One region of the Desulfonatronum lacustre DSM 10312 genome, then DNA from elsewhere that is predicted to be linked to it. Evidence: predicted binding sites of a transcription regulator. Region 1 holds the regulator's gene; the other holds the start of a gene.
The links. Region 1 encodes sigma-54, which starts transcription at its own class of promoters, with help from an activator protein. Its sites were predicted from a motif close to CTGGCACGGNNNNTGCTT; they were not measured.

Region 1 (4,177 bases):
TCGAGCAGGGGGAGATCGTCGGCCTTTTAGGTCCCAACGGAGCCGGGAAAACCACCACGTTCTACATGCTGGTCGGGGTGATCAAGCCCACCAGCGGGGTGGTGGACCTGGACGGAAAGCGGATCACCACTTGGCCGCTGCATGAGCGGGCCCGGCTGGGGCTGAGCTACCTGCCCCAGGAGAGTTCGGTCTTCAAAAAGCTGACCGTGATGCAGAATTTGCGGATCATCCTGGAGTACACGGACTTCACCCCGGCCATGCAGCGCAGAAAGGCCGAGGCCCTGCTGGAGGAACTGGGCATCTCCAAACTGGCCGACCAGAAGGCCATGTTTCTCTCCGGCGGGGAGCGCCGCCGTCTGGAAATCGCCCGGGCCCTGATCCGGAATCCGAAATTTATGTTGCTGGACGAACCCTTCGCGGGTATCGACCCCCTGGCCGTGGACGACATCCAGGAGATCGTGATGTCCCTCAAGGAGCGGGGGATCGGTGTGTTGATTTCGGATCACAACGTCCGCGAAACGCTGAAGATTTGCGACAGAGCATCCATCGTCTTCGAAGGACGGGCCATTTTTGAAGGGTCTCCGGAAGCCATCGTGGCCGATTCCATCGCTCGGAAAGTTTACCTCGGTGAGGACTTTTGCTTATGATTGATCAACAATCGGGATTGGCGTTCCAACCGGTCAGCCCGGTCATGGAGGCGAAAACGCGACATGGCTCTTGAACTGCGCCAGCAACTGAAGTTGACGCAGCAGTTGGTGATGACCCCCCAACTGCAACAAGCCATCAAGCTGCTTCAGCTTTCCAGGCTGGAGCTGGTGGAAAGCATCCAGCAGGAATTGCTGGAGAATCCCGTATTGGAGATCGCGCCGGAAGGCATCGATGAGACGGTGGAGACCCCGATAAAAGACCCTGCCGAGGATCGGTTCCAGTCCGTCAACGTCGAGGAGCCCCGGCAGCTTCACGATTCGGAGTGGCAGGACTACCTGGGAGAATTTTCCAGCATCAGTCGACAGATCCAGGGCCGGGACTGGGAAGTCCCGGAAGAGGGCATGAGTTTCGAGGCCCGGCTGGCCGGCAAGTCCACGCTGATCGGCCATCTTTCCTGGCAGTTGCGGCTTTCGGCCTTGTCGGAGCGGGAATTGGCCGTCAGCGAGGTGATCCTTGGCAACCTGGATGCCGTGGGGTATCTTTGCGAATCCATTGAGGACATCGCCGCCATGGCCGGCTGCGAGACGGAGGAGGCGGAGCGGATCCTGCGGATCATGCAACGCCTGGACCCCGTGGGGGTCTGCGCTAGGAACCTGCGGGAGTGCCTGCTGGTCCAGATGGACGAACTGGGGCTGGACGACCCGATTCTGGTCTCCCTGGTCAAGGATCATCTGGAGGAGCTGGAAAAACGTCGCTACAAGCCGTTGGCCAAGAAGTTCAAGCTCTCCATGGAGGAAATCAAACACTACCTGGACTGCATCCAGCGCCTGGACCCCATGCCCGGCAAGAGCTTCGGCTCCGATGATCCTCAGTTCACCAGCCCGGACGTTTACATCCTCCAGCACGGCGGCGATTTCATCGTGGTTCTGAACGAGGACGAGATACCGGGTTTGATGGTCAATGAGGCCTACGCCAAGGAGCTGTCCGTTCACGACAAGGGGACCAGGGACTACATTCAGGAAAAGGTCCGATCCGCTCACTGGTTGATGAAAAGCCTGTACCAGCGCCAGCGGACCCTGCACAAGGTCGCCGAAAGCATCGTCCGGTTCCAGATTGATTTTTTTCGCCATGGGGTGACGCATCTGAAGCCGATGATCCTCAAGGATGTGGCCCTGGACATCAACATGCACGAGTCCACGGTCAGCCGGATCACGACCAGCAAATACATGAGCACGCCCCATGGAACGTATGAACTGAAATTTTTCTTCAACAGCGCCCTGGGTATGGACGACGGGTCGGAGGCCGGCTCGGAAAGCGTCAAGGCGGAGATCAAGAAGCTGATTTCCGAAGAGGACCCCAAGCGTCCGCTCAGCGACGAACTGATCTCGCAACTTTTGAAAAAGTCCCTGGGCGTGAACATCGCCCGCCGTACCGTGGCCAAGTACCGCATGGCGTTGAACATCGAGTCGTCTTCCAAGCGCAAGGCCATTTTTTAGCCATCCCGGATGCTCCCAACGGAGCGAACAACCTCAAACCAACCCAGAACCCGTTTTACTTCGGAGGTGTCGCATGGAAATAACTTTTACTTTCAAGAATTTCGAGCCGTCCAATCACCTCAAGGGCTACGCCGGCGAGCGTTTCAATAAAATCAACCGTTACCTGCGTCCTGAAGATCAGGGCGAACTGGCCGTCAACCTTTCCGTGGAAAAGTATCGGCATATGGCCGAGGTGATCCTCACGGGCAAGGACATGCATTTCTCCGCCACCACCGAAAGCGAGGACATGTACTCCACCATCGACCTGGTCCTGGACAAGCTCGAGGCTCAGGTGCGCAAGACCAAAGAGAAGAACAAGGACCATCGTCGCGGTCAGAAGAGCCAGTCCGCGCGGGTGGACGTGATCACCTTTACCCAGGACGAGACCGGCAAGCGGGCCCAGACCATCACGGAAACCGACAATTTCGAGCCCAAGCCCATGTCCGTGGACGAGGCGGCCATGCAATTGGAAGCCCTGGGCAACGATTTCCTGGTTTTCTTCAACGCGGACATCGAGCGCGTCAACGTCATCTACCGCCGGAAAAGCGGCGATTTCGGTCTGATCGACCCGGGTATCTAGTCGATGGTCCTCAAGGATTTCTTGAGCAAGGACTTGCTGCTCCCCGATTTGCAAGCCAGGAACAAGACGGAAGTGCTGGCGGAATTGGTCGCCGTGCTGGCCCAAAACGTGCCGAGTCTGGATGCCGAGGCGGCCTTTCGGGTGCTCAAGGACCGGGAAAGTCTCGGGAGCACGGGCATCGGCGAAGGAGTGGCCATTCCCCACGGCAAGCTGGAGGGGCTGGACAGGATCGTGCTGGTGGTCGGACGCAGTTCCGAAGGCGTGGATTTCGACGCCCTGGACCGCAAACCGTGCCATATTTTTTTCATGGTCCTGGCCCCGGAACAGGTCGCCGGAATGCACCTGCGCATCCTGGCGTCCATCACCCGGCTGCTCAAGGACGAGACCTTTCGGCATGCCTTTCTCACGGCCCAGGACAAGGAGCTTTTCTGGGACGCCCTCAGTTCGGCGTGATGGTATTTTATTCGTCCACACCGTAGGGGCACGGCGCACCGTGCCCCTACCCCAAAAGGCAAACCGCGATGAGCGCAGACCAACCGCGAAAACCGTGCGAACTCTCCCTGGTCATGATCACCGGACAGTCCGGGGCCGGAAAAAGTACGGTCCTGAACGTCTTCGAGGATCTGGGGTACTACTGCGTGGACGGTCTGCCGGCCGGGCTGGCCGGACGGTTGCTGACCCTGTCCGAGGAGATGAAGCTGAACCAGTACGCCGGGGTGGCCCTGGGGCTGGATGTGCGCCAACCGGACTTCGCCCTGCAATGGGAGCAGTTCGTGGAGCGGATGGACCTGGCCGGGATGTGTCCGAAACTGGTCTTTCTGGAGGCCCGGGATGCCGTGCTGATCCGGCGTTACGCCACCACCCGCCGTCCGCATCCCCTGGAAGCCCAGGGCATGGGATTGGACCAAGCCATCTTCCGTGAGCGGATCATGCTGGAGGGGTTGCGCAAGCACGCCGACTTGGTGGTGGATACGTCGGATTTTTCCATCCACGACCTGCGACGGGTGTTTCAGGAGAAATGGCCCCTGGATCAGAAACTCGGCGAAGGGATGCGCATTCACTTGATTTCCTTCGGCTTCAAGTACGGCGTTCCTCTGGAGGCGGATCTGGTCTTTGATCTGCGGTTTCTGCCCAATCCCTACTTCGACCCGGAACTGCGCCCCCTGTCCGGTCTGGACGAGCCCATTGCCCGCTACGTGCTGGGGGACGACCCGGGAAAGGACTTTATCGGTCGGTTCGAGGATTTTTTACGGTATCTGTTGCCGTTGTACGCGGTGGAAGGCCGGTATCGGTTGACCATGGCCCTGGGATGCACCGGAGGGCGGCATCGCTCGGTGGCCGTGTCCCAGGCCGTGTCGGCCGCGCTGACGGCCGTCGGATTTTCCGTTACCATTGAACATCGTCACCTGAATCT
Region 2 (4,177 bases), 770 kb from region 1:
GAAGGTGGAGATGACGGTGATTCCGCACTTGTCCAGTATCCGGTCGATCTCGAACCCGTCCCCGCCGATGTTGTATTCGCCCAGCAGGTTGATCTTGAATTCTCCGACCTTGATTTCCTCTTTGGTGCCCACCACGTGCTTGAAGATCTGGTTGTTGGCGATATGGTGGCCCGCAGACTGGCTGACGCCCTTGTATCCTTCGCAGCTGAAGCCGAAAACGTTGATGCCCAGCTTCTCCTTCATCTCCCGGGCCACGGCGTGCACGTCGTCGCCGATCAGTCCCACCGGACAGGTGGAGAAGACGGCGATGGCCTTGGGATGGAACAGCTCGTAGGCTTCCATGATGGCCTGCTTGAGCTTCTTTTCCCCGCCGAAGACAATGTCGTTCTCGTTCATGTCCGTGGAGAAGGCGTAGGTCATGAAGTTCTCGTCCGCGTCCGTTTCGGTGTAAGTCTGGTTGCGCCGGGTCAGCCAGGAATAGAACCCGCAGCCGATGGGCCCATGGGTGATGTTCACGATGTCCCGGGTTGGTCCGAGAATAACCCCCTTGCAACCGGCGTAGGTGCATCCGCGCATAGTGATGATGCCCGGAATGGTCCGGACGTTGGCGCCCATTTCCGGAGTTTCCGCGCCCTCGGCCTCCTTGACCATGATCTGCTTGGCCCGTTTCCGGGCTACCTTGGTCGGATATTTCTTCAACAGATCCTCCATCAGTTCAGTGGGATCCATCTGGACGATCTTTTTCTTCTTCGCGATGGTGGTCATGTTTTCTCCTGGCAAGGCCAAGCTTAATCTATGGATTTATTTCCCTTCTCCCCGGTACGCACCCGGACGGAGTCAAAGACCGGACTGACGAAAATCTTCCCGTCGCCGGGCTTGCCGGTCCTGTTCACCTCCATGATCGTCCCGACCACGTCTTCCACCTGATCATCGGTAACGATGACCGAGAAAACGCGCTTGGGATACAATCGTCCCTTTTCCCCCAGCAGCTCGGCAGCCTCTTCATAGCCCTTCTCCGCGCCCTTGAGCAGCTCGGAGTTAATCAACCCCTTGCCCCGGCCCTGGGCCTCCAGGGCGAAGAACGCGGGCACGCCGGCTTCAGCCAGGGCTTCCTTGGTCTTGTTGACCATGTTCATCCGGATGACGGCGGTGATCTCCTTCATACCCCGACCCCCTTCAGGTCCGCGCCCTCGGTTTCCTTGACCCCGGAGCTGATGGTGTACATCTCCTCCACCGGGCTGAGGAAGATCTTCCCATCGCCGAATGCGCCCTTTTCACCGGTCCGGGCTGCTTCCATGATCGTCTTGACCACGAAGTCCTTGTCTTTCTCGCCGACCACGCTCATCAGCAGGACTTTGGGAATCTCGTCGTAGGTGATCTCCCCGATCTTGATGCCGCGCTGCTTGCCGCGCCCGGCCACGGAAAACTTGGTCACCGCCGGATAACCGGCATCCATCAACGCCTTCAAAACCGCATCCACCCTCTCAGGCCGGACAATCGCTCGAACCATGATCAACATATCGCTTCTCCCTTATTGTTGGTTGAAATGTGGGCAACTCTACACGGAGTAAACCGAATAATCAGATACCTAGTTGGCGATGCCGTAGTCGATGAGCAACTTTTCCAGTTCGTCGATTTCCATGGGCTTGGGCACGATGAACATCTCGTTTCCGTCGATTTTTTTGGCCAGGGTGCGGTATTCATCGGCCTGGGGATGCTTGGGATCAAAGTCGATGACAGTTTTACGGTTGATCTCCGCGCGCTGGACCATGTTGTCCCGAGGTACGAAATGGATCATCTGCGTTCCCAGACGTTTGGCCAGCTCCACGATCATCTCCCGCTCGTTGTCCACATTGCGGCTGTTGCAGATCAGCCCGCCCAGGCGCACCCCGCCGGCCTCGGCGAATTTCACGATGCCCTTGCAGATGTTGTTGGCCGCGTACATGGCCATCATTTCCCCGGAGACCACGATGTAAATTTCCTGGGCCTTGCCTTCGCGAATGGGCATGGCGAATCCGCCGCAGACCACGTCGCCCAGAACGTCGTAAAAGACGTAGTCCAGGTTCTTGTCTTCCTTGTAGGCCCCGAGCTGTTCCAGCAGATTGATGCTGGTGATGATCCCCCGGCCCGCACAGCCCACGCCCGGCTCCGGCCCGCCGGATTCGGTGCAGACCGTCCCGCCGAATCCGGCCAGGAGGACATCGTCCAGTTCCACGTCCTCGCCCTCTTCGCGCAGGGTGTCCAAAACCGTGCGCTGATGCAGTCCGTGCAGCAGCAACCGGGTGGAGTCCGCCTTGGGGTCGCAGCCCACGATCATCACCTTGCGGCCCATCTCGCCCAGCGCGGCCACCGTGTTCTGCGTCGTGGTGGATTTTCCGATCCCGCCCTTTCCATAAATAGCAACCTTGCGCATACGTTCCTCCCGGAGATTGAGTGTTGAGAATGGAAGGCTTAGGGCAAGGAACATGCCAGGGGTGGGAGTGAAGCCATCTGGAAAAATTAAAGCAAATAATTTCAAGTTATTGCCGGAACATTTCGCCGAAGCGATTGCAAGTTGCCGCCCATGCGGACGCGACAAAGGTGAACGACATTTTTGTCGGAAACTACGGTTTTGCAGGGGTCGGGGGTCGTGTAGGGCACGACGCCCGACCCCTGCACGATGGGGGGGAATACCGTAGGTGATGGCCGGAGCACGGAATATCGTAGGGGCACGGCGCGCCGTGCCCCTACGGTGTGGCGATGAAACGCAGATCAACGCTCCCTGGCACTGATCGTGCTTGTTCCGGTCACTGCATTGCCCCTGAAACCACGACAAGGACCCCATATGCTTATCGACAGTACCTTACGCGAAGGCGCGCAGATGTTCGGCGTCTATTTCTCGGACGCCCAACGCCGGGACATTCTCTCCGGTTTGATTCGGGCCGGCGTGGACGAGGTGGAGATCGGCTGGGCCGGGCAGGACGGGCTGGAGGATCTGCTCCGGCACGGAAGAAAGGAAGATCCGTCGGAACGGACCAGGCTGACGGTCTGGTCGCCGTTGCGAATGCTGGACCTGGCTCGTCTGGCCGCCATGGGCGTCAGGCGCATCCAATTCGGCGTCCCGGTTTCGGACGCCCACATAGAGCATCGTCTTGGCATGGATCGGGCAGGACTATTGCTTCGGCTTCAAAACATCTTGCGCCGAGCAGCGGAACTGGAGATGGCGTTTGTCGGGGTCGGGCTGGAGGACGTATCCCGGGCGGACCGGGATTTCGCTTTGCAGGTCGTTCGGGTGGTGGAGGAATGCGGAGGCAGGCGGATTCGCCTTTCAGACACCGTGGGCCTGCTCACGCCGCTGGAAACCGCTGAACTGGTGCGCTGGTTCGCGGACCGGACCGATCTGGCCATTGGATTTCACGGCCACGACGACTTCGGCATGGCCACGGCCAATGCCATCACGGCCCTGGCCTCAGGAGCCGAAAGCGTGGACGTGTCCGTGCTGGGAATCGGGGAACGGGCCGGGATCGCGGCCCTGGAAGAGGTCGCCGGCCACCTGAACTTCAGGCGAGGGGCCGGCTACGATTTGAAGCAGTGCGTTTGTCTGGCTCGAATGGTTGCCGAAGCGGCCGGAGTACCCATGGTCCGGAACAAGGCCATGACCGGCGAGGACGTTTTTGCCTGCGAAACTGGCCTGCACCTGCAAGCCTTGGCCAAAGATCCCAGCCTGTTCGAACCCTTTGCCCCGGAAAAAATCGGCGCGAACAGAAAACTGGGCCTGGGCGGCAAAACCGGAAAAACAGCTGTCCGCCAAGCCGCCCATCGTCAAGGCATCACCGTACCCAGCCACGGAATCGAAAACCTGACCTGCGGCGTCCGCCTCCTTTCTCAGACTTTGGCTCGACCACTGTTCGAAGAAGAGCTCAGGGCATTGGCCATGACCGCCGACTCCGCGGCTTCAAGCTCTGAGTCGTGCCATGTCCCCTAAAGAAACCTCGCGCACGTCCGATAAAGACTTGAAGGCATCGTTTTTTCATCAGCCAACAAGGAGGTTTTATGGAACTTGACACAGCAGCGCAAAGTCAAACAGGCATCGCCATGATGGCGCAGACCTTGCAAAACGCAACTATGGGGGCGGATATCGTCACCAAAACCATCAGCGCGGGTAACCAGATCAATGCCGGGGCCGGTGGCGCGCAAC

Region 2: nifH (nitrogenase iron protein) is a predicted target of sigma-54. The motif match lies at 2,455-2,472, and genes of this name have one in related genera.

Annotation. Positions count from the first base shown of each region.
Region 1 covers NZ_KI912608.1:1,739,378-1,743,554, reverse strand. Annotated here, with positions in the region: gene lptB (LPS export ABC transporter ATP-binding protein) at 1-647, shown strand, start outside; gene rpoN (RNA polymerase factor sigma-54) at 711-2,144, shown strand; gene hpf (ribosome hibernation-promoting factor, HPF/YfiA family) at 2,218-2,763, shown strand; gene DESLA_RS0108195 (PTS sugar transporter subunit IIA) at 2,767-3,216, shown strand; gene rapZ (RNase adapter RapZ) at 3,285-4,177, shown strand, end outside.
Region 2 covers NZ_KI912608.1:968,227-972,403, forward strand. Annotated here, with positions in the region: gene nifD (nitrogenase molybdenum-iron protein alpha chain) at 1-765, opposite strand, end outside; gene DESLA_RS0104585 (P-II family nitrogen regulator) at 789-1,163, opposite strand; gene DESLA_RS0104590 (P-II family nitrogen regulator) at 1,160-1,519, opposite strand; gene nifH (nitrogenase iron protein) at 1,589-2,413, opposite strand; gene DESLA_RS18730 (LeuA family protein) at 2,825-3,964, shown strand; gene DESLA_RS0104605 (hypothetical protein) at 4,033-4,177, shown strand, end outside.